Regions from separate parts of the Brenneria izadpanahii genome, predicted to be linked through region 3. Evidence: predicted binding sites of a transcription regulator. Region 3 holds the regulator's gene; each other region holds the start of a gene.
What was found. The regulator PhoB, encoded in region 3, activates phosphate uptake and scavenging genes when phosphate is short. The targets are predictions, from matches to a motif close to CTGTCATAAAACTGNCNNAT.

Region 1 (10,206 bases), 1.2 Mb from region 3:
CATGCAACGCTTGTTCAATCGGCGCGCGTATTCGGTTCAGCAAGGGCAGCCAGGCCGCTTCTATCGATTGCGCATCCGAAACCATAGGCCAGTCTTGCTCCCGCCAGCGCCACAGCATGGCGTTTCCTGCGGCAGGATAACCCGGCTGGCACTTCAGAGCTTCGGCATGACTATACAAACCAGCCAGATCCTCCGCCGGAATATCTCGCTCATCCAGTTTCCACTGATGCAAACAGGCTTTCACTATCGCCTGAGTGAAATCCTCGCCGCCGAGATAGTTGTCGCCCGCCGAGCTATGTACTTCAATCAAGGGAAAAGCGTATTCCAGCACCGTGACGTCAAAGGTTCCGCCGCCCAAATCGAATACCAGAGTCCGGCCCAGATCCTGAGTGTGCAGACCATAGGCCATCGAGGCGGCGGTCGGCTCGTTAATCAGCCGCACCGCATTCAACTCAGCCAGTTCCGCCGCAAAACGCGTCTGCTTGCGCTGCTCATCGCTGAAATAAGCGGGAACGGAAATCACCACATCCTTGATGGCGCACCCAAGAAAACTTTCGGCGTCCGCCTTGAGCGATTTTAATACCATTGCTGAAAGTTCGGCGGGGGAAAAGGTCTGATCGCCCAGACGGAACGTTTTTTGACTCCCCATATAGCGTTTGAACAGCGATGCCGACAGATGGGGATGCGTAGTCAGACGAGACAGCGCGGGTTTGCCAACCAGTATGCTGCCGTCATCATCGATACTGATCGCCGACGGCGTGGAATATTCATCCAGCGCGTTCGGGATCAGCTGCGCTTTCCCGTCCCGCCAGACGCAAATCAGACTATTGGTGGTTCCCAGATCGATCCCGATTGCCAGAGAAGTATGCTGGGAATGAGTCATGCTGTTGTTCCTCTTTAATTCTATTAAACCGATGCGCAGGGATGGGCCGACGACGGGAGCGGCAAAGTTGAATATTACATTAAACCAGCCTGGCGACAGGCCGGCATTATAAACCACCGGGCAATGAATGCGATCTTTGCGCTTGTTTTTACTCGGATATAACCGTTCATTGTCGCCGCAGGAGGCGGTTAAATAGGGGATAGGCAAGAATAGAAGTGATAGTGCGCCGTGGCGGCGGGCGGCGTTGGCGCAAAACGTAGAAGGCGGCGAATAGCGCCGCCTTCTGCGAAGAGAGACTTGCGGATTAACCCCAGACTTCATCGGCGATGGCTTTCACCAGCGCGATTTTCGCCCACTGCTGCTCTTCCGTCAGAATGTTGCCCTCTTCCGTGGAGGCGAAACCACACTGGGTGCTGAGGCACAGGCGCTCCAGAGGGATATAACGGGTCGCTTCATTGATGCGGTTAATCACCGCCTGCTTATCTTCCAATTCGCCTACTTTCGACGAGATCAGCCCCAGCACCACCTGTTTGTTGCCGGAAACCTGCGCCAGCGGCGAAAAATCGCCGGCACGTTCGGTATCAAACTCCAGGTAGTAGGCTGAAACATTCTCACGGGCGAACAGAACACCGGCCACCGGCTGGTAGCCGCCGCTGGCCGCCCAGGATGAGTGGTAGTTGCCGCGGCAAACGTGGGTGGTCAGCGCCAGATCCGCCGGCGCGCCTTCAATCGCGGCATTGTTCACCTTCAGATACAGCTCGGCCAACGCGCCGACCTTGCTGTCTTTCGGCGCTTCGCCGTGGGAATGGCCGCAACCGCAGCCGTCGGTGGATTTCGGCGTATCCGCCGCGCCCGAACCGGCAAATTTCGGATCGACCAGCATCCCCCAGGTGCAATCATCCAGTTGCAGATTGCGGCAACCAGCGGCATAAATTTCTTTGATGAACGTCTGATACGCCTTGGCGATATCCGCCACCAGTTCGGCTTCCGTCGGGTAGATTTCGGCGGTCAGCGCCTTGTTATCCGGGCGCTGAAGTTCCGCCAGAAATTGAGCCGGCGACGGAACCGTCATCCGGGGCACGATACCCGGCTCGGCAAACTGGAGCAGAAATTTGAAATGTTCGACGAAAGCATGGTTCTCGCCGGAAATTTTACCGGTCAGACGGGCCGTTTCTGGGCGGGTTTCTTTATCGGCAAACACGTATCCCTTGGAGATAGCCGCTTTTTCAACGCCGTTCAGCGCCCACATAAAGTCCAGATGCCACCAGCTGCGACGAAACTCCCCGTCGGTGATCACCTGTAATCCGGCGCGTTTTTGTTTCTCAACCAGCTCGGTAATCGCTTTGTCTTCAACGCTTTTAAGCTGCTCGGTGGACAGTTCGCCGTTGGCGAACTGGGTACGCGCATCGTGAAGATACTGGGGACGAAGGTAACTACCGACGACATCCGCGCGGAAAGGAGGGGTTTGCAGTTGTGATGTGCCCATATTGATTCAGTCTCTGTTTTTCATTTTAGGATGATAAAAAGAGACTACCACGTAACATTCCGGCCTTGAGCTGAAAACTCTTCACCAGAAAGAACGAACTTGAAATTTTTTCATGATGGCGGGCGAGCGAGCGGTAAGCATGCCGGGGAAAGAGGGCGATGGGTTCGCCGGGAAAGACGGAGCGTCAATCGGGCCGGCTGGCAATCAATTCATGCCTATCGCGCGCGCCGCCATTGATTTTAACTATAATTGACCTCATCTTAATGGTTAATCAGCAATTTATATCAGCCTTGTCGGCCCCACTACATCAGGACTGCGTTATGACGAATCCATTACTGTCCCCCTTTACCCTTCCTCCCTTTTCCAAAATCAAAACGGAAGACATCGTCCCGGCGGTAAAAGCCGCGTTGGAAACGTGCCGTCAAACCGTGGAAAACGTTGTCGCGCAGCCAGGCCCCTTTACCTGGGATAACCTCTGTCAGCCGTTGGCCGACAGCGACGATCGCCTCAGCCGTATCTTTTCGCCGATCGGCCATCTGAACGCGGTAAAAAACAGCCCGGAACTGCGCAGCGCCTACGAACAGTGTCTGCCGCTGCTGTCCGAACACAGCACCTGGGTCGGCCAGCATGCCGGGCTATATCAGGCGTACCGCAGCCTGAAGGAAGGCGAACATTACGCCGCCATGAGCGTGGCGCAAAAGAAAGCGGTCGACAACGCCCTGCGTGATTTCGAACTGTCCGGCATCGGCCTGCCGCCCGAAAAGCAAAAACGTTACGGTGAAATTGCGGCCCGGCTGTCCGAACTGAGTTCGCTGTTCAGCAACAACGTGCTGGACGCCACCATGGGCTGGAGCAAACTGATCACCGATGTCTCCGAGCTGGAAGGGATGCCGGAAAGCGCGCTGGCCGCCGCCAAAGCGCAGGCGGAAGCCAAAGGGCAAGACGGCTGGCTGTTGACGCTGGATATGCCCAGCTACCTGCCGGTGATGACCTACTGCGCCAATCAGGCGCTGCGCGAGGAAATGTATCGCGCTTATACCACCCGCGCGTCCGATCAGGGACCGAATGCCGGCAAGTGGGATAACAGCGACATCATGGCGGAAAAATTGGCGCTGCGTCATGAACAGGCGCAACTGCTCGGTTTTGCGAGCTACGCGCATAAGTCTCTGGCGACCAAAATGGCGGAAAACCCGCAACAGGTGATCGATTTCCTGTCCGATCTGGCCAAACGCGCGCGTCCCCAGGCGGAAGAGGAACTGGCCCAGCTGCGCGCTTTCGCCAAAAAATTCTACGGCGTCGCAGAGTTACAGCCGTGGGATATCGCCTACTACAGCGAGCAGCAGAAACAGCATCTCTACTCTATCAGCGATGAGCAACTCCGCCCCTATTTCCCGGAACAGCGCGTCGTCGAAGGGTTGTTTGAAGTGGTTAAACGCATCTATGGCATTACCGCCAAAGAGCGCAAGGATGTGGATGTATGGCATCCGGAAGTCCGTTTCTTCGATCTGTTTGACGAAAACGGCGAACTGCGCGGCAGCTTCTACCTTGATCTCTATGCGCGCGAAAACAAACGCGGCGGCGCCTGGATGGATGACTGCGTCGGCAACCTGCGCAAAGGCGACGGCGAGCTGCAAAAACCGGTCGCCTATCTGACCTGTAACTTCAACCGTCCGGTCAACGGCAAACCGGCGCTGTTCACCCATGATGAAGTCACCACGCTGTTCCATGAGTTCGGTCACGGCCTGCACCATATGCTGACCAAAATCGATACCGCGGGCGTCGCCGGGATCAGCGGCGTACCGTGGGATGCCGTCGAATTGCCAAGCCAGTTTATGGAAAACTGGTGCTGGGAGCCGGAAGCGCTGGCCTTTATCTCCGGACACTATGAAACCGGCGAGCCGCTGCCGCAGGAACTGCTCGATAAGATGCTGGCGGCGAAGAATTATCAGGCGGCGCTGTTCATCCTGCGCCAGCTCGAATTCGGGCTGTTCGATTTCCGTCTGCATGCGGAATTCGATCCGGCCAAGGGCGCGCAAATTCTGCCGACGCTGGCCGAGGTCAAAGCGCAGGTCGCCGTGGTGCCAAGCCCAAGCTGGGGACGCTTCCCGCATGCGTTCAGCCATATCTTCGCCGGCGGTTACGCGGCCGGCTACTACAGCTATCTGTGGGCCGATGTGCTGGCGGCGGATGCCTATTCCCGCTTCCAGGAAGAAGGCATTTTCAATCGCGCCACCGGTCAGTCTTTCCTGGATAACATCCTGTCGCGCGGCGGTTCCGAAGAGCCGATGACGCTGTTCAAACGTTTCCGCGGCCGTGAACCGCGTCTGGATGCCATGCTGCGCCACTATGGCATTAAAGAGTGAACGGCGTTAAAGGATGAGTATCCGCCTGATCGCAGAAGAAGGCGCCGATAACGGCGCCCTGGCCTCGCTGGCCGAGCGCTGGGGGCTGATATCCGATCCCGCCGCAATCATGGCTCTGGCGCTGACGCCGGAGCGTCTGGAGTTGCGTAAACTGGATGAGCCCCGTCTGGGGGCGATCTATGTTGATTTCATCTCCGGGCCGATGGCGCACCGCCGCCGCTTCGGCGGCGGGCGTGGCGAGGCCGTCGCCAAGGCGGTTGGCATTAAAAAGGATTATCTGCCCGATGTGGTCGATGCCACCGCGGGGTTGGGGCGCGATGCTTTTGTGCTCGCTTCATTGGGGTGCCGGGTAAGAATGCTGGAGAGGAATCCCGTTGTGGCGGCGCTGCTGGATGACGGCTTGCAACGCGGCTATCAGGATGAGGAGATCGGCCCGTGGCTGCGCGAGCGGCTGACGCTGCTGCATGCTTCCAGCCTGCATGCATTACGCGACATAACCCCGCCGCCGGACGTTGTTTATCTCGATCCGATGTTTCCGCATCGGCAAAAAAGCGCGTTGGTGAAAAAGGAGATGCGGGTGTTTCAATCATTGGTGGGAGCGGATAACGACGCCGACGCCTTGCTGGCCCCCGCCCGGCGGCTTGCCAAAAAACGCGTGGTAGTGAAACGGCCGGACTATGCGCCGCCGCTGGCCGGCGTTCCCGCACAGTCAATGCTTGAAACCAAAAGCCACCGCTTCGATTTTTATCTGCCGCAGGACGAAGAATAATACCCAATCCTCGCTTACGCGAGGATTGATCGCTATGACGTTACGCCCGCCTTAACCTATCCCATTAACCGCCTTTTATTCTTCTGCCTCTTCCTCTTCATCCCGCAGCGGCACAATCAACATATCGATATGCACCGTGTTAATCAATTGACGCGCGGAAGACATGAGTTTGCTCCAGAAATCCTGATGGTGGCCGCAGAGCACCAAATCCATATCGTATTTCTTGATGGCATCAACCAGGATTTGGCCCAAATCGCCGCTGCCGCTCAATGTCTGAGTGATGGGATAGCCGGCGTTCTGAGAAAGCTCAAGCAGCGCATGCTGGGTTTCCTCAGAGATCCGTTGCTGCATATCACCCAAATTGACGTCGATAAGCCCAGTGTAAAGATCAGAGTAATTCACATCGACGTGAATCAAAGAAACTTTCGCGTTATACGGTCTGGCCATAGAGACCGCTTTTTCCACTAACACTTTGCTTTCCGGAGAAAGGTCAACAGCAACAAGGATATGTTTGTAAGCCATAATAAGACTCCTTCCGTAAAGGCTAATATTGGTTCAGCAGATTTTCTGCTGCCAATCTGACATTTAATAGCGATTTATATGATAGCACTTTGCTGCCTCACGGTATGTTTAGCAGATCACAACGCAATGCTTTAGCAAATACCGCACAAGATTACCCAGTAATGGAAAGCTAACATCTTGATTCTTCCATTAAAGACCTATTTTAAATCCTGTCAATATTATGCGCTAGTTTAGTAGAAAGCGCTCCTTTTTGCGCTTAAAGCATGCAGTTTATGCTTCTCTTCCGGGCATTACGGCAGAGAAAGTCGCCTAATGCGTCGATTTTATCGTAACTGTAGAAAAAAAAGACGTTCCTCTTCTACAATGAAAATGAGGGGCGTCGGTACTGTACATCCGCCTCCTCAGGGGAGAAACAACGATGGGGTTAACCGTGATGCGTTGGTCATCCGGTCACACGATAAAATCACGTGCATAACGTGTGGCATAAATATTCGCAGGCGTGTAACTGCTACTGACGAATATGACACCTACCGGGAGGGGAGCATGATCAGTACATTTGCGCTTTTCTGGGCTTTATGTGTTGTCTGCATCATCAATATGGCGCGGTATTATTCCTCATTACGCGTATTACTTCTGGTATTACGTGACTGCGATCCGTTGCTTTATCAGTACGTGGATGGAGGAGGGTTCTTTACATCGCATGGTCAGCCAAGCAAACAAATCCGGCTGGTACGCTATATCTACGCTCAGCGCTATCTTGAGCACCACGATCCCGAGTTTGTGCGCCGCTGTGAAAGGGTGCGGGGTCAGTTTCTGCTTACAACCGCGTTGTGTGGATTGGTGGTTATCAGCCTGATAGCGATGCTGATTTGGTATTGAACACATGAACTGTTATCGATAGTAAAAGGCGATCCGCTAAGAATCGCCTTTTTTATGTTTCGCAGATCCCCGCCGGCGGCCACGGATACCGTGTTAAGCATCCGTAATCAACCGGCCTTGCCTATCGCTAGATCAGCTTTAATGCCAGCCAGTACAAGGCGCCCGATAATAACAATGAGACCGGCAGCGTCAGTACCCAGGCCAACAGGATGTTTTTCACCGTTTTGCTCTGAACGCCGCCGCCATCAACGATCATCGTTCCCGCCACCGCGGATGACAATACATGGGTAGTGGAAACCGGCATCCCGGTATAACTGGCGACCCCAATCGACAACGCGGCCGTTACCTGCGCCGATACGCCCTGCGCGTAGGTCATCCCTCTCTTGCCGATTTTCTCGCCGATGGTGGTGGCGACTCGCTTCCAGCCCACCATGGTTCCCAGCGAAAGCGCCAGCGCTACGGCGACGATGATCCAAATCGGCGCATATTCGACAGTCTGCAGCAGATCCTTACGCAGATTGCTCAGGTAGCGTTTATCATCAAACTGCGTTTCCGGCAGCTTGATAACCCGATCCATAGTATCGGCAATGCACATCAGCAACCGCCGCGTCTTGCCGCGATCGTATGCGCTTAGCTGCTCATAGCTTTTCAGGTTATTGAGCAGATTCTGCGTCTGCTCGATAGCCATCATGACGCGGGAACTATCGCAGTAGAATTCCGTCGCGCCGTTCTCATCAGCGGGAATACTCTTTTCTTCCGTCGGAATCAACGGCGGCGACAGGTCGATAACATGCCCCAGCGCGGCGCCATGCTGCAGATAATATTCCTGCAGGTTAATCACCGAATCGCGGGTACGGCTGATGTCATAGCCGGAGGCATTAATATTGACGATGAACCCGGCCGGCGCCACGCCGATCAACACCAGCATAATCAAACCAATACCTTTCTGACCGTCATTGGCTCCGTGCGAAAAGCTAACGCCGATGGCCGATAAGATCAGTGCGGTGCGCGTCCAGAACGGCGGTTTCCGTTTGCCATCCTGCTTTTCACGATCGACAGGCGTTAGGTGGACGCGTTTGCGCTTTTTACTGTTGTTCCAGAAACGGCGCAGCAGGAACACCATCACGCCGGCAATAACCATCCCGACGATCGGCGACAGAATGAGCGACAGAAAGATGCTGACCATTTTGGGAATATTGAGCGCATCCACTACGGACGTATCCGTCAGCAAGGCATTGGTTAAACCGATGCCGATGATGGCGCCAATCAACGTGTGCGAGCTTGAAGCGGGAAGCCCGAAATACCAAGTGCCGAGGTTCCAGATAATGGCGGCAAGCAGCATGGAAAAGACCATTGCCAAACCATGGGCCGAACTGACATTCAGCAATAAATCGGTTGGGAGCAGGTGAACGATGGCGTAAGCGACGCTTAACCCCCCCAGCAGCACCCCCAGAAAGTTAAATACGCCCGCCATAACAACAGCGAACTGCGCTTTCATTGCGCGAGTATAGATAACGGTAGCGACGGCGTTGGCGGTATCGTGGAAGCCATTAATAGCTTCATAAAACAATACAAACAACAAAGCCAGAATCAACATCAGGCCGGTGTAATAATCCAGTCCGGCAAATAAATGTAGCATAATCGTTAGGCCATTCAGTGGTCATGAACGCGGCGCATTATCTGCGACAAGAGGTAGTGGGGAAAAGAGAAATATGACATTTTTTTGACTTAGCATATTACAGCATATGGCAAAAACGACGATTAATTAATAAAAATCAAATGATTATAATTTTTTACCAAACAACGTAAATTGTTACGCTAGTATCTGACTGAAACGAACACTACAATTTGCCGCCCTGAAGGCCGAAGACCCTCATAATCAGAGCAGATATAACCGGAGAATTTATCGTGGAACAGTTTGACGTTGTCATCATTGGCGCCGGCGCGGCGGGATTGTTCTGTGCCGCACAGGCCGGACAACGGGGACTACGCGTGCTGCTGCTCGACAACGGCAAAAAGCCGGGGCGTAAAATTTTGATGTCCGGCGGGGGACGCTGCAACTTTACCAATCTATATGCCGAACCTGCCGCTTATCTGTCTCTGAATCCTCATTTCTGCAAATCCGCCCTGGCGCGATATAGCCAATGGGATTTCATCAGCCTGGTGAACAGCCATAATATCGCCTATCACGAAAAAACCCTTGGCCAGCTATTTTGTGATGATTCGGCCCAACAGATCGTCGATATGTTGGTTAAAGAGTGCGAACGGGCTAACGTTACGATCCGTCTACGCAGCGAAGTGGCCGTAGTGGAAAAATCGGGCGACGCGTTTACGCTACAGTTAGCCGGCGGAACGACGCTGCGCGGTTCAGCGCTGGTGATCGCCAGTGGCGGCCTATCCATGCCGGGTCTGGGGGCGACACCGTTCGGTTATCAAATCGCCCGGCAATTTGGTTTGAACGTCTTGCCCACGCGCGCCGCCCTGGTGCCTTTTACGCTGCATAAACCCCTGCTGGAGCACTTACAGACGCTTGCTGGCGTCTCTGTACCGGCGGCGATCGCCGCAGAGAATGGCGTAACGTTTCGTGAAAATATCCTGTTTACCCACCGGGGACTTTCCGGCCCGGCGGTGCTCCAGCTCTCCAGCTATTGGCAGGCCGGCGAGTTCGTAACGATTAACCTGTTGCCCGATCGGGACGTGGCGGCGCTGATTAATGATGAACGGCAGTCCCACCCCAATCAAAGCCTGAAAAACACCCTGGCGCAGTGGCTCCCCAAACGGTTGGTCGAGTGTCTGCAAACGCTGGGGCAATTGCCTGATGTCACGCTAAAGCAGTTGAATGGCGCTCAGCAGTTGCAAATCGAGAAAGCCATCGGGCAATGGCGGGTGCAGCCTAATGGCACCGAAGGCTACCGAACGGCGGAAGTCACGTTAGGCGGCGTAGATACCCGTGAGCTGTCGTCAAAAACCATGGAGGCCGGTAAAGTACCGGGGCTGTATTTTATTGGCGAAGTGGTTGATGTAACCGGCTGGCTTGGCGGCTATAATTTTCAGTGGGCCTGGAGCTCGGCCTGGGCCTGCGCGCAAGCGCTTCCTCCCGCCAGCTAGCAACAATAAATAAAATAATAGTAGCGGTTGGCTATGACATCCCACCATCATGACATTGAAACAAAAGAACATTCGTAGAAACGATTTAATTCGCGCCTAGTAATAAATTATCAGTAAAAACAATGTATTTTACTGCCTTTGCAGGCTTGTCACCGCTGCCAACTCACGTATCCTCATCCAAGGCATTGGATCCGCG
Region 2 (10,206 bases), 290 kb from region 3:
AAACGCGAGTCTTTTATCGTGCTGCCGTCGCAGGAGAGAAATCTGGGGCTTCAGGTGCGCAATCTGTGTCTGAAATATGGATTTTCGCCGGTCATCGCCCATCAGGTCAACGAGCCGCAAACCGCGCTGGCGCTGGTCGCCGAAGGATACGGCATCACCTTGCTGCCCGTCAGCTACGGCCGAATTACCTGGCCCGGCGTGCGGTTCTGTCCATTGATCAACCCGCCGTCGGCCGACCTGTATGTGGTATACGATCCCTACGCCACGCCGCCTCTGGTGCAAGAGTTTCTGCAAATAGTGCGCCGGCAGGTGCGGCGCTAAATGGCGCTTTTCCGCGAAAGTCTCTTCTTCAGAACGTCAAAAAGGCCGATTAATCGGCCTTTAAGTTTGACAACAAAGTTCGAAATATTGCCATCAACGACCCCCTCCCGGCCTCCCTCTTGTCAGGGGGAGGCGCTAATGCATTAAGAACACTAGCTTTTCTTCCTCCCCTGCGAAGGGGAGGGTCGGGGTGGGGTCAGAACAAAAAATTAGTGGATTGCTCCCGGCGGGACATCTTTATATGCATTGATGTAGGCCTTCAGGACTTTCTTCAATAGATTACGCATTTTGTTCACCTTGACTAATTACGTTGTAAGATTGTTACCTCAAGGTGAATAATTGTACGATTAGCCATCAACGCACGCAAGATTTTTGTGACGCAAATCACAAAAAATCACATCCTTCGCCGATGGCGCTTTCCCTCATCTCCAACGCCGGCATACCTGTATCCTCACACGATTGATTTTTGAATGTTTTTGTTGCGAATAGTTACCGGACTGTCAAACAACAAATTAGCACACTATGTTATGCTCATAGCATGAGATGAAATACCGGTAGCCTTACGTATTTGTTGATACTCACACGCGATGGATTTCATCAAATTACGTTCCGACGCTCAATTTCACCATTGGCAACCCGCTTACAAAGGCTCGCCCTGCACACCATGGAAACCTGGAAACTCAACTTATTCTCTGCCTGGCTGGGATGTTTTTTTACCGGCCTGGCCATGAGTCAGATATTGCCTTTTCTACCGCTGTACATAGAGCAACTCGGCGTACATTCACATGAGTCATTAAGCCTCTGGTCGGGGATTATTTTCAGCTCTTCATTTATGGTTTCCGCGATTGTCGCGCCGCTATGGGGGAGCCTGGCCGACAGAAAAGGGCGCAAGCTGATGCTGCTGCGCGCGGCGCTCGGCATGTCCATCGTCATGGCGCTGCAAGGCCTTGCCACCAACGTATGGCAGCTATTTTTTCTGCGTTCCATGATGGGTCTGACGTCAGGTTTTATTCCTAACGCCATGGCGTTGATCGCCTCGCAAGTACCGCGCGAAAAGAGCGGCTGGGCGCTAGGCACTCTGTCTACCGGACAAATTTCCGGGGTGATACTCGGTCCGCTGCTCGGCGGATTTATGGCCGACTATATCGGCCTGCGCATCGTATTTTTCGTTACGGCCGGAATGCTGTTCACCAGCTTTTTGATTACGCTTTTCGCGATTAAAGAAAACGTTATCAAAGTCAGCAAAGCAAATCGCCTGAGCGGGAAAGCGGTGTTTACCACCCTGCCCTACCCGATGTTGATCGTGGGTCTGTTTATCACGACCATGATGATCCAACTGGCAAACGGCTCCATCAACCCGATTTTGACGCTGTTCATCCGCGACCTTGCGCCCGACAGCAATAATATCGCCTTTATCAGCGGCGTTATCGCCTCCGTTCCCGGCGTATCGGCCCTGTTGGCCGCCCCTCGCCTCGGCCGGCTGGGCGATCGCATCGGCGCGCACCGCATACTGATCGCCGCCCTGGCGTTCAGCGTTCTGCTGTTTTGCTTAATGTCGGTGATTCAAACGCCAATCCAGCTCGGCATACTGCGGTTTATGCTGGGATTTGCCGATGGCGCGCTGATGCCCGCGGTACAGGCTCTGCTGGTGAAATACAGCAGCCAACAGGTAACCGGCCGCATCTTTGGCTATAATCAATCATTCATGTATTTGGGGAATGTCGCCGGTCCGCTCATTGGCTCAAGCGTTTCAGCCATGGCGGGCTTCCGCTGGGTCTTTCTGACGACCGCCTTTCTGGTGCTGTGTAACGCCATACAGATCGCATTAAACTTCCGTCGGGTAGCTAAAAAAGCCTGAACAGATCAGGCCGTCGTCCAGAACGTCTGGATTTTCACCAATATCCGCCTTATTCCCGACCGCGCGGCGGCGTAACAGCCTGGCAATCACGCAAATGACATATCCGTTATTTAAGCTCCTGTGATTTTCATAATCAAATCAGCCTAGATCCCCAAGATGACGGATACCACAAGAGTGAACACGATGAAACACAATGTATTACCGCTATTGCTAGCCGGCCTTGTTCCGTTAAACGCCCTGGCCGATGGCGAAAAAGTCACCCGCTATATCGTTACTTTTCCCGCCGGAGAGCGAATCGCTTATCAGGGCAGATTCGCCGGCAATTTTCCCAACGGTTTGCCGATAGGGATTGGCTCCGGCCTCCATTTTGCGGGTAAACAGGGCGACGACCTGCTGTTTACCACGCTGACCGATCGCGGTCCCAACGCCGATGCGCCGCTGGCGGGGAATAAAGAAGCCAAGATCTTCGCCACCCCGGATTACACCCCGTTGATTATGGATATCAAAGTGAGCGCCAAAGCAGCGCTGGCGATCAACCCTCGTCCCTTGCATGACGAGCAAGGGGCGGTAAATGGCCTGCCGTTGCCGGGCGATTTAATCGGCGCCACCAACGAAGCGGCGTTGAATGATGCACTGCTTCCCCTAAACACCAGTACACGCGGCCTGGATACCGAAGGGATCACGCCGGACGGCAAAGGCGGTTTCTGGCTGTGCGATGAATACGGTCCGTTCCTGATCCATATTGATGCGCAAGGGAAAATCCTGGAAAAATTCGGCCCGACGCCGGCCGGTGACGAGCAGTCCGTCGCCAGCGGACTGCCCAATATCATCAAATGGCGTCAGCCCAACCGTGGCTTCGAGGGATTGACCCGGCTACCGAACGGCACCCTGGTGATGGCGCTGCAAAGCACGCTGGATATTAATGAAAAAAGTAAGAACAAGGCGCTATTCACCCGGCTGGTGATGTTCAACCCGGCAACCGGCGCCAGCCGAATGGTGGGCTATCCCATCAATATCGACAGCTATAAGAAAGCCAAAGATGCCAAAATCGGCGATATCACCGCGTTAGATAACCAACGCATCTTGCTGGTGGAACAGGGCGAAGATAAAGATAAGCGGCTACAAAACCGCATTTATCTGGTGGACTTAAGCTACGCCACCGATCTGACGCCGTTTGACGCTGACGGCAAATCGCCGGAATTTGACGACCGCGAACGGTTGGAAAAACGCGGCATTCGTCTGGCGCAAAAACAGGAGTTGGTCGATCTGCGGAAACTGGGTTGGCGGCAGGAGAAAGTTGAAGGTCTGACCATTGTCGATAGACAAACGCTGGCCGTCATCAACGATAACGACTTCGGCCTGCGTTCCGTCCTGAAATCCCCGGTGAAAGCAAAAGACAAGGCCGATGATTACCAGGTCAGCAAGGACGGCAAACTGACGCGGGATGGGAAAGCCACCGATACCACGCTGGAAATCGTACCGTTGCAAAAGCCGGAGTCCGATAACGAGCTGTGGCTGATTAAACTGGATCGCCCTTTGCCGTAACAGGATGGCAACAGATGCTGCCACAAGCGGCGATTTTTATGACCCTCGCTAATAACGCAATGGTTTATATACAGATTTTATATAAAACCTCTAATCCGCTGGTGGCGGCTTTTCCGCAGCAGTAGGATCGAAACGATTTTTCTATCGTCAAACGAAGGAGGTTTTAAGGTGTATAAGGCGTATGACAGATACAGAAATCCGCTCGATACCGGTTACCGCGTGATGCAAAGCGATTCTCGCCTGGTCGGAACCATTGCGGCTATTCATACCGAAAATCTAAAACGTGAAGAAGTCCGTCGTTCAAAATGCGTCGAGCTGCGAGGCGTTAAAGGGCTATTTGCCCCTCAAGAACTAATGTGTCTTAGCCGTGCCTGATCTTTAGGATGCGTGGTATTTTAACGCGCGGTTTATGATGCAGTGTTTTTGTTATTCGGGCGTCGTTTTGTCGCCCGATATTGCCCAAACGCTTTCACCCCGCCCCGGCAAACATCTCCGTTCAGGTTCGTTCAAACCAATCGCTGTTTTGTTCCGCGATCGGGGTAATCGAATAAATCATTTCCTGTAAGTGATCGCGCAGCGCCTTTTCAGCCGCATCGGGATCGCGTTTTTTCAATCCGTCAAAAATAAGATAGTGCTGCTGAATCAGACTCTGCGGCGGGGAAACCTGGCCCAGGCTGAGGAAACGCACCCTGTCCATGGTCGCTTTAATCGATTCAATGGTTTCCCAGGCCAGAGGACACTTTGCAATCTGGGTCAAAAACTGATGGAAGCTGTCATCAAGGTTGAGAAACTCGCGGATCTGTTCATTCTGCGCAGCCAGTTCCTGACGGCGCAGGTTATGTTCCAGCGACAGCAATTGCTCATCGGTTACCATCCCGGCGGCGCGGCGGACAATCGCACACTCCAGCGCCTGGCGGATAAAGCGGGCATCCGCCACCCGCTGTTCGGAAATCTTCATCACAAAGGTGCCGCGCTGCGGCAGTATCTGCACCAGCCCGGATTCAGCCAGCTTGATAAACGCCTCTCTGACTGGCTGGCGAGACACCGCGAAACGCGTTGATATCTCTTTTTCAGACAGCAGCTTACCCGGCGGAATATTGCATTCCACGATATCTCTTCGCAGTACGCGATAAATTTGTTGATTTACAGGCTCATTGTTATTGATTTGAAAAGAGTTATCCATTCAGCCGTTTTTTACCCAAGATATTTGCCGACTGAATATCATACATCCTTCACGCTTATCGCCCTAGGCATAATTATTGCCAAAAGAGCTGATGTTCAGACATACACGGCTAATGAAAATAGCTTAAAAAGCACGGCCGATTGATAAACCGTGCTTTACCAGGATTGCCGTATAAATTAGCGGACTAACGTTTTTAACGTTGCTTTGGCGCCTTTTTCCACCAACGCCAGATAAAACTGCGTTACCGTTTGCACGAAGGTTTGATTGTGGGATAAGTCCTGACCAAAAACGGCATCCAAAGAGAGTAATGCCGTCACTCGCTCTTTCCCTTCACGGCTTCGTTGTACCGTTTCGGCTAGCACCGCCTGCAACGGATCGCTGATTTCAATGGGTTGCCCTTGTTCATCAACCCCGCCGACATAACGCATCCAGCCCGCGACGCCTAACGCCAGCATGTCAAAGCGGCTGTCATGAGCCAGATGCCAGCGAATGGAATCCAGCATGCGCTGCGGCAATTTCTGCGAACCGTCCATCGCTATCTGCCAGGTACGGTGTTTTAAGGCCCGGTTACGATAGCGCGCCAGCAACGCATCCGCATAGGCGGCGAGATCAACGCCCTGAACGCTCAGCGTGGGCGCCTGCTCTTGCAGCATTAAGCGGTGCGCCGCCGCCACAAGATCGCCATCTTGCATACATTCGCTAATGTATTGGTAGCCGGACAGGTAACCCAAATAGGCCAGGAACGAGTGGCTGCCATTGAGCATTCTCAGCTTCATTTCTTCAAACGGCAGCACATCCTGTACCAATTCGGCCCCGGCTTTTTCCCACTCAGGACGATCATTCACAAAGTTATCTTCGATAACCCATTGAAAAAACGGCTCACAGGCAACGCCGGCCGGATCGACGACGCCCAATTGGTTATGAATAGTTTCCAGCGTCTCCGGCGTGATCGCCGGAACGATCCTATCGACCATCGTGGAAGGAAAAGTGATGTTCCGCTCAATCCATCGCGCCAACTCGATATCCTGCTGCTCAGCCAATTGCACAATCACATTGCGGGTAACGTGGCCATTTTCCGGCATATTGTCGCAGGACATCACGCTGAATGGACGCAACTGACGTTCCCGTCTGCGCTTAATGGCAGCCAGAATCACGCCGGGCAGGGAGCGCGGCTGGTCGGGCGACGATAAGTCATGACTAATCAGCGGATGTTCGGTATTTAACCGGCCGGTCGCCGGATGATGGCAATAGCCCTTTTCAGTCACGGTAATTGACACGATGGCAATATCCGGCGCGCTCAGCGCTTCCAATACCGCATCAATACCGTCAATTTCGGCGTGCAGCGCCGATGTCGCCACTCCCACAATTCGGCTCTGCCATCCGGTATCGGCCATTTCCGATACCGACCAGAGTAAATCCTGCTGACGAATATCGTTGATTTGCTGCTCGCCGCCAACCAGATTGATCTCGCAATATCCCCAGTCGCTATTGTGTTCAGATGCCAGCTTATCGGCGCAAACCGCCTGATGAGCCCGGTGAAACGCGCCAAAACCGATATGGGCGATACGCGTCTTCAGGGCGCTGCGATTATATTTTGGAACGATCACCTGTGGTTTCAGCAGGCTAAATTCAGTGATTTTCATTCTTTTCCCCGATCTCGATTTTAAAAATATTGAGGTATTGCCGCTATTAAATAAAACCAGAGAGATTGTCGTCCGTTCTATCTCTCTGAATATTTATTATGCGGCATCCTCCAGAGCGCCCAGGTCGCGATCTTTTACTTCCGGCATGCAAATGGCTGAGAATAAACCGACAAGTGAATAAATAATTAACATAGCAGCGATAGGCCACCAGGATCCGGTCATATTACAGAAGATACCGGCCAACAGCGGACCGAATCCGACGGCAACCAACCCTCCCGCTTCTTTGGCGATAGCCATTTGCGTGAAACGATCCCGCGCGCCGAATATTTCCGCCATGGTAATATTTTCGAGCGCAAACAAACCTAATACGGCCACGTTATGAATAACAATAATGCAGAGGATTATCGTGCTGACCGCGACATTTTTATCCACAATGATCGACAGCATTGGGTAAGCCAGAATGATCGCGGAAATATTGATAATAATATAAGGAATCCGCCGCCCGACCTTATCAGAGAGCCACCCCAGTAACGGTATGGTAATAAAACCGATGACGGAACTGATCATTAGCGCATCGGTCGGAATCGCTTTTTCAAACAATAATGTCTGGACTAAATAACCGGCCAGGAATGTTTGAATAAGACCTGAATTGCCAGCCTGACCAAACCGTAGCCCGGTAGCCAGCCAGAAAGACTTACCCTTGAACATGCTTAATATTGATTTACTGGCAATAACAGGCGCTTGAGTCGACGACGCGTCATCACCGGTTTCATTAACTTCTTCAAAGACAGGGCTTTCTTTAAGGTTCATCCTTAACCATATGGCAAAGAACATGACGACCACGCTGCACAGGAAAGGCACGCGCCAGCCCCATGCGAGTAATTGTTCTTTATCGAGCAGGAAAAACATAATCGCCCAAATCGCCGTCGCGCTAAGCGTTCCGCAGTTCGTGCCCATCGCAACCAGAGAGGAAATAATCCCGCGTTTTCCTCGCGGCGAGTATTCCGCCAGCATGGTGCCCGCGCCGGATATTTCAGCGCCTGCGCCCAATCCCTGAACGATGCGTAGCGTCACCAACAAGATGGGGGCAAAAATGCCAATCTGGGCATAGGTGGGTAAAACGCCGATTAGCGTCGTACAGATCCCCATCATCGTAATAGTAATAAAGAGGACTTTCTTCCTTCCTATTCTGTCCCCCATTCTTCCGAAGATAAAGGCGCCGACAATACGCGCTATATATCCCGCGCCGTAGGTTCCCATCGCCAAAATTAAGGCCATGGCCGCAGACTGTTCCGGGAAAAATATTTCATGAAAAACTAATGCAGCTCCTAGCGAGTACAACTGAAAGTCCATAAATTCCAAAGCGGTTCCTAACCATCCGGATACAGCCGCTTTTACTAAATCAGTGGTGCTCCGCTCAGGTTTATTCGTCCTGGACTCTACTTGTTTATTGTTCATATTTATACTCTCTACGATTTGTAGTTAGCGTATAGCACTCTATCAGGTACAATTTATAAATGCGCTATACCTCTATCCAGGCCTGGCGAATAGGGCCTGGATAAATACAGAAGAAGATAGTTGTTATAAAAACGCCCGGTGTTGTTTAAATCAATCGTCACCCCCCTTTAAATAAATTGCAGAAACAATCTAACCTGCTATTTATTAAAACTTATTCATCAAATTCCAATAACACCTTACAACAGCTTTTTTGATCCTTTTCGAAAATCTCAATCGCATTAACGACTTGCTCATAATAAAATTGATGAGTGATTAATTTTGACGGATCGATTTTCTTCTTTTGCAGCCATTCAATAACAACCGGAAATTTGTTCGCATTGAGTCTTGATGAAAAAATAGAAAGCTCTTTACTCGTAATCCCTTGTTGGCTTATATGACAAGGTTCGTTGGAAAAGCCCATGATAGCGATGCGGGCCGCCGGCGAGGCAATGGTGATCGCTTCTTGCAAAATCGCCGGATGGCAGGCCGCGTCAATAATCAGCGTCGGTTTAATATTCAGCTTGTCCAATTCATCCTTTAATGACAGCGACGCGTTATTAATCACTTTAGTGGCGCCGCAGCGCTGCGCCATACTTAAACGCTCAGGAATGCGATCGACGACAATCACTTCTTTAACCTGATATACCCCTTTTAGCACCTGAACAGATGTCAATCCCATCGGTCCGGCCCCGTAAATCAGAGCGATATCCTGTTCAGTGGGCTTAACTTGAGCCGTCACATTTGCCGAGATGGTAAAAGGCTCCACCATCACCGCGAACTCATCAGGAATCTCATCAGGAATGGGGTAGGCGTTTTTAGCCGGCACGGCGGCATAATCGCTAAATCCGCCATCACGGTGGACGCCTAATACCACCAAAGAACTACATACGTTCGGCCTGCCAATAGAACAAGGATAGCAGTGTCCGCAACTGACGACCGGATCAACCGACACCCGTTCGCCAATGCGCGATACATCCACGCCCTCGCCGACGGCATCAATAACACCGAAGAATTCGTGGCCAATGACTCTGGGGTATTTGGCAAAAGGATTGTGTCCACGGTAAATATGGCTATCCGAACCGCAAATTCCGGCTAACTTCACCTTGACTCTGACTTCGCCACCGGCTGGCTGAGGGATCTCTCTTTCCTCGATCGCCAAATCATTCGGCTGTTTTATAACGATGCTTTTCATATTGTTACCTCTGTCACCAACTCCACAGCGTGCCGTCTTCGAGACGCGCCACCGGCAAATAGGCGGGTTCATAGGGATATTTGGCCGCCAGCTTTTCATCAAATTCGATCCCCAGCCCAGGCTTATCGCCAGGGTGCATATAACCGTCGTCAAACACCCAGTTATGCGGGAATACTTCCAGCATCTGCTCGGAATAGCCCATATATTCCTGTACGCCGAAGTTGGGCACCCAAAGATCGAAGTGCAGCGCGGCGGCCATACAGATAGGCGACAGATCGGAAGGACCGTGAGAGCCGGTGCGAACCTGGTATAACGAAGCAAAATCGGCAATTCGCCGCATCCCGGTGATGCCGCCGGCATGAGTGATGGTGGTGCGGATATAGTCGATCAGCTGCTCTTCGATTAGCTGTTTGCAATCCCAAATGCTGTTGAATACCTCGCCGACGGCAATCGGCGTTACGGTGTGTTGGCGGATTAAGCGGAAACATTCCTGATTTTCGGCGGGCGTCGGATCTTCCATCCAGAATAGGCGGTAATCCTCGATGCTCTTGCCAAAACGGGCGGCTTCTATCGGCGTCAACCGGTGGTGCATGTCGTGCAGCAGATGTTCTGAGAAACCAAACTTTTCGCGCACGGCTTCGAACAATTTCGGCGTGAAGTCGAGATACTTTTCCGTTGACCACAGTTGCTCTTCGGGCCAGTTGCCCTTGGTTGCCGGCTCATAGGCCAGCCCTTTGCCTTTCGCCATGCCGTAGGTGGTTTTCATACCGGGGACGCCGCACTGCACGCGAATGGCTTTGAAGCCCATATCGCGATGTTTGGCGTAATCTTCCAGCACTTCATCAATAGTATGGCCGGTGGTATGGCAATAAACCATTACGCCGGTGCGCGATGCGCCGCCCAGTAACTGATAGAGCGGCAGGTTGGCGACTTTGCCCTTGATATCCCACAGCGCCATATCTACGGC
Region 3 (10,206 bases):
ACTTACGCCCTGATATCGGACTCATTCAAAAACTGGCGCGCCATGTCGGAATCGGGCGGTCGCCGCATCAAGCGCAGCGTCAATATCGATACCACCAGCGTGCATTTTATGACCGAAGACGAACAGCAGCGGCTGCTACGCAGCAGACTGCTCTCGCCGTATATCGCCCACAAGACCAGTGAATTGCAACAACATAATGCGCAGGCCGACCTCTCCTCGCCGCTCAACGGACGCCGGCTGACCAATCTGGGGACGTTCCGCGCCTATCTTCAGGCTTATCTGCAAGCGCATCCGGGGATTCATAACGGCATGACGTTGATGGTGCGCCAGTTGGCGCCGACGCCGGAAGGCTTACCGCTGGAAATTTACGCCTTCACCAATACCACTGCCTGGGTGGAATATGAAAGCATACAGGCGGACATCTTCGACCATATCTTCGCCGTGATGCCGGAGTTTGATTTGCGAGTGCATCAGACGCCGACCGGTTATGATATGCAGGCGCTGGCTCGGCAGGCGGTTGCAACCCGTTAACTCACGCCGGCGCAAAGTAAAACGGGGATGAAGCCTTCATCCCCGTATGCTCGCCCGCTTGTTCAACCTAGCGCCGCTGATATCTCTGCTTGATCACAAAACCCGCCAGCAGCAATACAATCCAGACAATGCCGACATAAAGCGACACGCGGGTGTCGGGGAAATAACCAATCAAGCCAATAATAAAAAACAGGAAAACGATAGCGAACATCGACGTCGCCACGCCGCCCCGCAACGGGAACGCCAGCGCTTTCACCTGATCCCGGTTCAAGCCGCGTCGAAAAGCGATCTGGGAACACAGGATCATGATCCAAACCCAAACGGTGGCGAAGGTTGCCAGAGAGGCGATAACCAGAAATACTTTACCCGGCATGATGTAGTTCAGATATACCGCTATCAGCAAAGCCAGCATCATTACCACCACCGTTACCCACGGTATCCCGCGTTTAGAAACCTGGGTAAAGACCTTTGGCGCATTGCCCTGCTCAGCCATACCGTGCAGCATGCGCCCGACGCCAAACACATCGCTGTTAATGGCGGATAGCGACGCGGTAATCACCACGAAATTCAGGATACCGGCCGCGGCGGTGATCCCCAGATGCTGGAATGTCAGAACAAACGGACTCCCGTTGGTGCCAACCTGATTCCACGGGTAAATCGACATGATGACGAACAGCGTGCCCACATAAAACACCAGAATACGCCAGGGAACGGAGTTAATCGCGCGCGGGATCGATTTTTTCGGATCCTGGGCTTCACCGGCGGTAATGCCGATAATCTCCACCCCGCCATAGGCGAACATCACCAACTGCAACGAGAGGATCATCCCCATCACGCCGTTGCTAAAGAATCCGCCGTTGGTCCATAAGTTATGAATGCCGGTAGGTTCGCCTCCGTTGCCGATGCCCCAGACGATAATGCCTACCCCGGCCACTATCATTATGATAATGGTGGCGACTTTAAAGAAAGACAGCCAAAACTCCAGTTCGCCGAAAACTTTTACATTCATCAGGTTAATGGCCCCGATGATCAGCACCACGCTAAGAACCCACACCCAATGGGGAACCGCCGGAAACCATACCCCCATGTAAATACCGAACGCGGTTACATCGGCAATGGCGACAATCAGCATCTCAAAGCAGTAGGTCCAACCGGTAATATAACCGGCCAGCGGTCCAAGATAGTCGTGCGCATAGCGGGAAAAGGAGCTGGCCTGCGGGTTGTTCACCGACATTTCGCCCAGCGCCCGCATGATAATATAAGCGACGACGCCGCCGATCAGATAGGCCAGCAGGACGCTAGGCCCCGCCATCTGAATGGCGCTGGCCGAACCATAGAAAAGCCCGGTGCCGATCGCCGAGCCCAATGCGATAAAACGGATATGCCGGGTACTTAACCCACGCTTGAGCTTAGTGGATTGTTGTTCCATAAATAAGCAGCCCTGTTGAAAAAAGAAAAACCACAGGCAACTGCCTGTGGTATATGAAGCAAATTCACCGCGCGATTAATGAACCGCGACTTTCTCACGGCCGCACAGCCGATCGTAGATAGCCGCCGCCAGTAAAATCAATAATGAAGGCGGCAGCCAAGCCAAATCCTGTTCACCCAGCGGCATGTGCAGACTCCACTCCGGCAACAGCGACTTAAAGTTCGACGATTTTATTCCATCAATAATGCCGAATAACAGGCTGATTAACATGACAGGTGCCACAATACGCGAGCTGTTATTCCACCAGTGGCGCGTAAAACTCAGTAAAACCAGCACGATACAAGGCGGATAGATGGCTGTCAGTACCGGAATCGACAGTTGAATCAGATGGCTTAAACCAAGGTTTGACACCACCATGGAGAAGCAGCCCAGCGCAAATACCAGCGAGCGGTAGGAGAACGGCAGATACTGAGAGAAAAACTCCGCGCAGGCGCAGGTCAGGCCGACCGCCGTTACCATACAGGCAATAAAAATCAGCAACGCCAAAAAACTGCTGCCCATAGCGCCAAAGGTATGCTGAACGTAAGCATGCAGAATTTCGGCGCCATTCTGGGCTTCCGGCGCTAAAACGCCGCTGACGGAGCCGAGCTGGAATAAACTCAGGTAGACCAGCATCAGGCCGACGCCGGCAATAAGACCGGCCCAGATGGTGTAACGCGTCAACAGCTTGGCGTTGTCAACGCCGCGCGAACGGGCCGCATTAACGATAACGATGCCGAACACCATCGCGCCCAACGTATCCATAGTGAGATAGCCATTCACAAAACCGTTGGAAAACGGCACGCGTTGATAGGTTTCAATCGCCGGGAGAGGAGAACCAGCCGGCAGCAGTATCGCGGCAATCCCCAGTACCGCCAAGGCGGCGATTTTCAGCGGGGCCAGAATGTGTCCGATGGTATCCAGCAAGCGCCCCGGATACAGCGAAATGCCGATGACAATCGCAAAATAGATCAGGCTATAAATCAATAACGGAGAAGCGCCGTTTCCTACCAGCGGCGCCAGTCCGACTTCAAACGATACCGTGGCGGTGCGCGGCGTGGCGAATAACGGACCAACAGCCAGATAACAGACCGTCGCCAATACCACGCCCGCTTTTTTACCGATGGGGGAGCTTAATGCATCAATACCGCCGCCGGTACGCGCCAGCGCGATAATGGTGAGTACCGGCAATCCCACGGCAGTCAGTAAAAAGCCGGCGGCGGCCAGCCAGACGTGTTCGCCCGCCAGTAAGCCCACCATGGGCGGGAAAATAATGTTCCCCGCGCCGACGAACAAGGCGAAGGTCATAAAACCTAATGCCATGATATCTTTGGAAGTTAAACGATGACTCATAATTATGTCGTGTTGCCTGTATCAATCGAAACGAAAAATAAGAAGAAAAACTGCGCTGCCGACTGCCGCCGCCGATTAAAAAACGAACGGCATATGAACTTATAAGAATTATATTCTGTCGCACAGCCATATTGCGGGCTAAGTAAAACGTTTATAGCGATAGAAGACAACCCTTTCGCTAAAAAGCAGAGTTTTTGACTGTATTAATTGATGTATTTGGAATATACAATTAACAATACAGATTTACCCAATACATGATTTGCGCATTTAATCGCACCACATTGCAATAAAAACAGCAATAAATGCCTAAAGCGCGCAAATTATAACCATATATTCATCTTATGGCAAAAAATAAGGCGACGGCGCGCAACCCGCCGGCTTAATCGGCGTAGCGGTTGGATAGTCGGGTGATAGCCTAATGAGAATAAAAAACGGCTGAGAGAGACTTAACGCTGAAAAGGGGGAGCCGGCGTAGTCAGACCAAGCTGCTGGCGGGCCGCCCGGCGCGTCTCTTCCGGTAACGGTAAATAACCTTCCTGACTGACCAATGTCTGGCCGGCATGCGACAACACCCGATCCAAAAATGCGGACGTCAGCGCTTCCAGCGGTTGGCCCGGCGTTTTATTAACATAGATATACAGATAGCGGGTATATGGATAACGTCCGTTACGTATATTCTCCATGGAAGGATACACATAATCCGTACCTTGAGATGCCAACGGCACCATTCTTACCCCACTGGTAATAAATCCAACGCTGGCATAGCCAATCGCCTCGGTCGAGGCCGAAACGGCCTGCACCACAGAGGCGGAACCAGGAAGCTCATTAACCTGGGGCAGAAAATCGCCGCCGCATAGCGCCCGCTGCTTAAAAAAGCCGTAGGTTCCCGAGGCAGAATTACGCCCATAACGCACCAGCGATCGCTTTTCCCAACTGCCGCCCAACCCCAGATCGCGCCAGTTTTTTGCCGGCTGATGCCCGCCGCAGCGCCGGGTGATGGAAAAAATCGCATCCAACTGCGATAAATTCAGCCCCGGCAATGGATTATCTTGATTAACCATCACCACCAGCGCATCCATGGCGACCGGCACAGCCAGCGGCGGGTAGCCATAGCGTTGAACAAAAGCATCGATCTCGCTGGATTTCATGGCCCGGCTCATCGGCCCCAACTGTGCGGAGCCCGATGCCAGCGCAGTCGGCGCGGAAGAAGAGCCTGCAGCCTGAATCTGTATATTCACGCCGGGATAGCGCCGGCTGAAATCCGCCGCCCAACGCGACATCAGATTAGCCAGCGTATCCGATCCCGCGCTGGAGAGATTACCCGCCAACATTTGAGGTGGTTGCGCCATGCAGAAAAAACCGAGCAACGCTAAAATAGCGCCCGCGATTATATTAACGGCGGATTTCATGAATAAAATTATCCGTCAGGCTTAGAGGTTCGCTGTATTCTCGGCCAGAGAGGCGGGCACAATCAACCTATTCGGCAGCGTAAACACAAAACGAGAGCCTAAACCGAACTCACTGATAACTTCCAAGCGGGAATCATGATGGGTCAGCGCATGTTTAACAATCGCCAGGCCTAACCCGCTGCCGCCGGTCTGCCGCGAGCGCGCTTTATCGACGCGATAAAATCGCTCCGTCAAACGCGGCAAATGCTCCGCCGCGATCCCCGGCCCGTTGTCGCTGACTTGAAACTGCGCGCCCTGAGGCGTTTTTTGCCAGCAAACCTCGATACGGGTGCCTGCCGGCGTATGGTTAATAGCGTTGTAGACCAGATTGGAAACGGCGCTGCGCAGCTGTTCTTCGTTGCCGAAAACATGAAGGTTTTCATTCACGCGGAACACAATCTCATGGCGATCCTGACTTAACGCCTGAGCCTCGCGCTGCAATACGCGCAACATCAGAGGCATGTCGACTTTCTCGCTGAGATCGATGGTAGCGGCGGCTTCAATACGCGACAGGGTTAGCAGCTGTTTGACCAATCCGTCCATACGCCGCGTCTGCTCCTGCATGGTATTCAGAGCCTTACTGCGCAGAGAGTCGTCCAGCGCGTCATCCTGCATCATTTCCAAATATCCTTGCAATACGGTCAAAGGCGTACGCAGCTCATGGCTCACGTTGGCAAAGAAATTACGTCTGGCCCCTTCCAACTGGTGCATCTGGGTAATGTCGCGCGCCACCATCAGCAACTGCCCCTCGGAATAAGGCATAATGCGGAATTCAACGTGGTGGGAGTTATTCAGTTGCAGCGTGAGAGGACGGCTGAAATCCCGCCCTTTCATATAGCTGGCGAATTCAGGATAGCGCAGCAAATTGAGAATATTTTGCCCGCTGTCTTCCGGCCAGCGGAAATTGAGCAGATGCTGGGCCAGCCGGTTGCACCAGAAAATGGTGCCGTCTTCGGTGGTAATCACCACCGCATCCGGTAACGATTCGGCGCCGCTACGAAAACGCTTAATCAATAATGCCAATTCGCGCCGCCGCCGGCGGTTGCGCAATTGCATTTGATAAAGGCCGTAGAACAGCGGTTCCCAGCTCCAGCGTCCGGGCGGCGGCGTCATACTGCGATCGACCCACAGCCAGTAGGAGAGTTTAAGCTGATTGTAAAAATGCCAGCAAAGCACAATCAAAACAGCGGCGAAAAGAAACCAGGGCAGATAACCAAATACCAGCCCCAGCAAAAGCGCGGGCAGACAAAAAAAAGCCAGCTCCAGCGCCAGCCTCTTCCATGATAGACGTTCTAGCACGTTGATGTTTCTCCGGTACGACAACCTTCAATAGCGCGTTGAAAAACGGTACCCCGTTCCTCGAACGGTTTGCACCATTTTATCATGGCCGCTGGTTTCCAGCGCTTTACGCAGCCGGCGGATATGAACATCAACAGTGCGATCTTCAACATAAACGTTAGTGCCCCAAACGTGATTGAGCAACTGTTCACGACTGTAAACCCGTTCGGGGTGAGTCATAAAGAAGTGCAGCAGCTTAAACTCCGTTGGCCCCATGTCCAGCGCGAGTTCTTCCGTCGTTACCCGGTGAGAGGAGGGATCCAGACTCAAGCCGCGCATTTCAATCACCTCTTCAACGGCCATTGGCGAAATGCGGCGCATGACCGCTTTAATGCGCGCCACCAACTCTTTGGGAGAAAAAGGTTTGGTAATGTAATCATCCGCGCCGACTTCCAGCCCGCGCACCCGGTCTTCTTCTTCGCCCCGGGCGGTTAGCATCATGACGGGTATGTCACGAGTCAGCGCTTCACGTTTCATATGCTTGATGAATTGCAACCCCGATCCGCCCGGCAGCATCCAGTCCAGCAATACCAGCTCAGGAAAAGGTTCTGACAGTTGCATTACCGCGCTGTCATAATCTTCAGCTTCGACGGGCTGATAACCATTCTGCTCCAGTACAAAACATACCATTTCACGAATCGGTGCTTCATCTTCCACGACCAATATGCGTCTTGCCATTGTTAATCCTGCCGTTAATCATCGTCGCTGTTAGCATGCGCTGTGCATTATGCGTCAGTTTTGTGACAGATTTATGAAAAAAACGCCGGCGCATTTTTCCACGTCACGGAGTGACGACCCGAAAGGCGGCGGGCTCTCCAGCCCATCGCGAAAAAACGTTCCACCTTGCCGCATATTTTCGAACCGCTTTCCAAACTTATGTTTTCGCAACGACAGCGCGCTCACAGGCCGTTTATAATCAGAGACATTGCGATTACACGCCGTTCAGGGAGTTCCATGCGTATTATTCACACCGCCGACTGGCATCTAGGGCAATATTTCTATACCAAGAGCCGCGCGGCCGAACATCAAGCGTTTCTGCACTGGCTCATTGCTCAGGTCGAACAACATCAGGTGGATGCAGTAATAGTAGCAGGCGATATCTTTGATAACGGTTCTCCGCCAAGTTATGCGCGGGAAATGTATTACCGTTTTGTTGTCGATTTACAGCGTAAAGGCTGTCAGTTAGTCATATTAGCGGGCAACCATGATTCCGTCGCCACCCTGAATGAATCACGGGAATTGCTGGCCCGTCTGAACACGCAGGTCGTTGCCAGCACTGACGGCGATATCGAAAAACAGACGCTTGTGCTGAAAAACCGCCAGGGGCAGCCCGGCGCCGTGCTTTGCGCGATCCCCTTTCTACGTCCGCGCGATCTGATCGTCAGCCAGGCCGGGCAATCCGGCGACGAAAAACAACAGGCATTGCAGGACGCCATCACCGAGCATTACCGGCAGTGCTACCAGTTGGCCTGCCAGACGCGCGAAAGATTGGGGCTGCCGTTGCCCATCATCGCCACCGGCCACCTGACGACCATCGGCGTCACCGCCTCCGAGTCGGTGCGCGATATCTACATCGGTACGCTGGATGCCTTCCCGGCCCAGGCGTTTCCGCCGGCGGACTATATTGCCCTCGGACATATTCACCGTCCGCAACGCGTGACGAAAAGCGAACATATTCGTTACAGCGGTTCCCCTATTCCGCTCAGTTTTGATGAACTGGGCAGTGAAAAATCCGTTTGTCTGGTCAGCTTCGAACCAGATACCCCGCCAGCGATAGAGACGCTTGCGATCCCGATGACGCAGCCAATGCGGCTCATCAAAGGCAATCTGGCCGACATTGAGCGCCAACTCTCCGCCTTCAATGATTATCAGGGCGAAAAAACGGTGTGGCTGGATATCGAAATCAGCACCCAGGATTATCTGAACGATATGCAAAAGCGCATTCAGGCGCTGACCGAGGATTTACCCGTTGAAGTGCTGCTGCTACGCCGCGCCCGCGAACAGCACATGCAGGCGATTGTGCGGCAGGAAAAGGAAACGCTGAATGAACTGACGGTACATGACGTTTTTGAACGGCGGCTGGCGGCGGCCGGCGACCTGGAGGAAAATCGTCGGCAGCGCGTGCGCGCGTTGTTCGATCAGGTTATTGAAGAATTGGAACAGGATAAGCGCGCCGAATGAAAATACTCAGTCTGCGGTTAAAAAACCTCAACGCCCTGAAAGGCGAATGGAAAATCGACTTCACGCAGGAACCTTTTTCCAGCAACGGGCTGTTTGCCATCACCGGCCCGACCGGCGCGGGGAAAACCACGCTGCTCGATGCGATTTGCCTGGCGCTATATCACGAAACGCCAAGACTAAAAAGCATCACCGCCAGCCAGAATGAACTGATGACCCGCAACACGGCCGAATGCCTTGCCGAAGTGGAGTTCGAAGTCAAAGGCGTCGGCTATCGCGCCTTCTGGAGCCAGCGCCGGGCCAGAAACTCCCCCGACGGCAATCTGCAAACCCCGAAAGCGGAGCTGGCGCGTATCAATGACGGCAGGATACTGTGTGAAAAATTGACCGAAAAACTGAGCATGACCGCCGAAATAACCGGGCTGGACTTCGGTCGCTTCACCCGCTCGATGATGCTGTCGCAGGGGCAATTCGCCGCGTTTCTGAATGCGGATGCCAATGACCGCGCCGAACTGCTGGAAGAGCTGACCGGCACCGATATTTACGGGCTCATATCCGAACGCGTTTTCGATCGGCACAAACAGGCCAGGATAGCGTTAGAGACGCTGCAGGCGCGCGCGTCAGGAATTGAGTTACTGAATGATGAACAGCGCCAGTCGCTGGAAACGCAGCTGTCATTATTAACGCAGCGGGAGCAAGAGCTGGTTGCCGAGCGAGAGCAAGCACTAACTTATCAGCGTTGGTTTGAACAGCAGGATCGGTATCTGCACTCGCTGACGGCCGGCAAAACGCAGCGCGACGCGGCGCAAACCGCTATCCAGCAGGCGCAGCCCCAACTCGAACGTCTGGCGCAAAACGAACCGGCGGAAAAACTCAGACCCTTCCAGCAAAACAGGGATCGTTACCAACAGGAGTCCGCGGCGCTGTCGCAGCGCATCGCCGGCCTGGCCGAGCAGCAAAAAACGCAGCTATCCGCCGTAGCCGCGCTGCGCCAAGAGGAAGAAAAGGCGCAGCAAACCTGGCGCCGGCACGTTGATTACCGCCAGCAGCAGGAGGTATTGATCCGTGAACGCGTGATACCGCTGGATCACCAGATAGACAGCCTGCTACAGCAGGGTATAAAACTGCGGCAAGAACTGGAACAGGCGCAAAAACGTCAACAGGACGATCGGCTCAAGCTGGCGCAAACAGCGCAACGGCGCCAGCTTGCCCAACAACGGAGCGAGCAACTTCATAGCTATCGCCAGCAGCACCCGCATCACCAACACTGGGGGGAAAACCTTTCCCTGTGGCGGACCCAGTTTCAGCGTCAGCAACAGCTTGAAAGCGAACTGGCGAATTTGCGCCACAAGCAGGAAAGCTACACGCGACAGTCGGAACAGTTACAGCATCAAACGGCTCAGTTAGCCGCGCAACAAACCAAACAGCAGCATGAAGCCGATCGGGTTCAGCAGCAGTTCGCCCTGCATCAGCAAAGTCTGCAAGAACAGGAAGCATGCCAGCCGCTTGCCGCGTTGCATCAGCAACTTAGCCGCTCCATCGCGCAACGTCCCGACCGCCAGCAATTGGCCACGCTCAGCGCCTTATTTCAGCGGCTGGGCGAGGAGCGGCGGCAGTTGGAAACGCATCAGGCTCAGCAACAGGCGCAAATCGGCCGGTTGGAAGAACAACGCAAACAGCAAAGCAAAGAATACGCTCAGCGCCGCCAGCATTTAGCCGACCTGGATAAACATCACCAGTTGGAAATGCGCATCGTTAAGCTGGAGGAAGAGAGGAAGCGGCTACAGCCTGGCGACGAGTGTCCGCTATGCGGCTCAACGCACCATCCGGCAATCGACCGCTATCAGGCATTACAGCCATCGGAAACCGAGCAACGCTTGCAACTGTTAC

Region 1: a site for PhoB is predicted at 8,613-8,632, ahead of pitA (inorganic phosphate transporter PitA). Genes of this name have one in related genera too.
Region 2: a site for PhoB is predicted at 2,263-2,282, ahead of HC231_RS18850 (esterase-like activity of phytase family protein). Genes of this name have one in related genera too.

Annotation. Positions count from the first base shown of each region.
Region 1 is NZ_CP050854.1:5,166,690-5,176,895, forward strand. Features, by position in the region: gene HC231_RS23090 (molecular chaperone HscC) at 1-883, opposite strand, end outside; gene HC231_RS23095 (5-methyltetrahydropteroyltriglutamate--homocysteine S-methyltransferase) at 1,188-2,369, opposite strand; gene prlC (oligopeptidase A) at 2,690-4,732, shown strand; gene rsmJ (16S rRNA (guanine(1516)-N(2))-methyltransferase RsmJ) at 4,746-5,501, shown strand; gene uspA (universal stress protein UspA) at 5,577-6,023, opposite strand; gene uspB (universal stress protein UspB) at 6,567-6,902, shown strand; gene pitA (inorganic phosphate transporter PitA) at 7,030-8,541, opposite strand; gene HC231_RS23125 (BaiN/RdsA family NAD(P)/FAD-dependent oxidoreductase) at 8,811-10,010, shown strand.
Region 2 is NZ_CP050854.1:4,231,027-4,241,232, forward strand. Features, by position in the region: gene HC231_RS18835 (LysR family transcriptional regulator) at 1-321, shown strand, start outside; gene azuC (stress response protein AzuC) at 531-608, opposite strand; gene HC231_RS18845 (multidrug efflux MFS transporter) at 986-2,179, shown strand; gene HC231_RS18850 (esterase-like activity of phytase family protein) at 2,363-3,724, shown strand; gene HC231_RS18855 (putative selenium delivery protein YdfZ) at 3,947-4,099, shown strand; gene HC231_RS18860 (GntR family transcriptional regulator) at 4,221-4,907, opposite strand; gene HC231_RS18865 (mannitol dehydrogenase family protein) at 5,084-6,550, opposite strand; gene HC231_RS18870 (MFS transporter) at 6,647-8,008, opposite strand; gene HC231_RS18875 (Zn-dependent oxidoreductase) at 8,220-9,239, opposite strand; gene manD (D-mannonate dehydratase ManD) at 9,253-10,206, opposite strand, start outside.
Region 3 is NZ_CP050854.1:3,940,898-3,951,103, forward strand. Features, by position in the region: gene HC231_RS17610 (mechanosensitive ion channel family protein) at 1-531, shown strand, start outside; gene proY (proline-specific permease ProY) at 599-1,960, opposite strand; gene brnQ (branched-chain amino acid transport system II carrier protein) at 2,036-3,352, opposite strand; gene HC231_RS17625 (PstS family phosphate ABC transporter substrate-binding protein) at 3,799-4,761, opposite strand; gene phoR (phosphate regulon sensor histidine kinase PhoR) at 4,783-6,099, opposite strand; gene phoB (phosphate response regulator transcription factor PhoB) at 6,127-6,816, opposite strand; gene sbcD (exonuclease subunit SbcD) at 7,093-8,319, shown strand; gene HC231_RS17645 (AAA family ATPase) at 8,316-10,206, shown strand, end outside.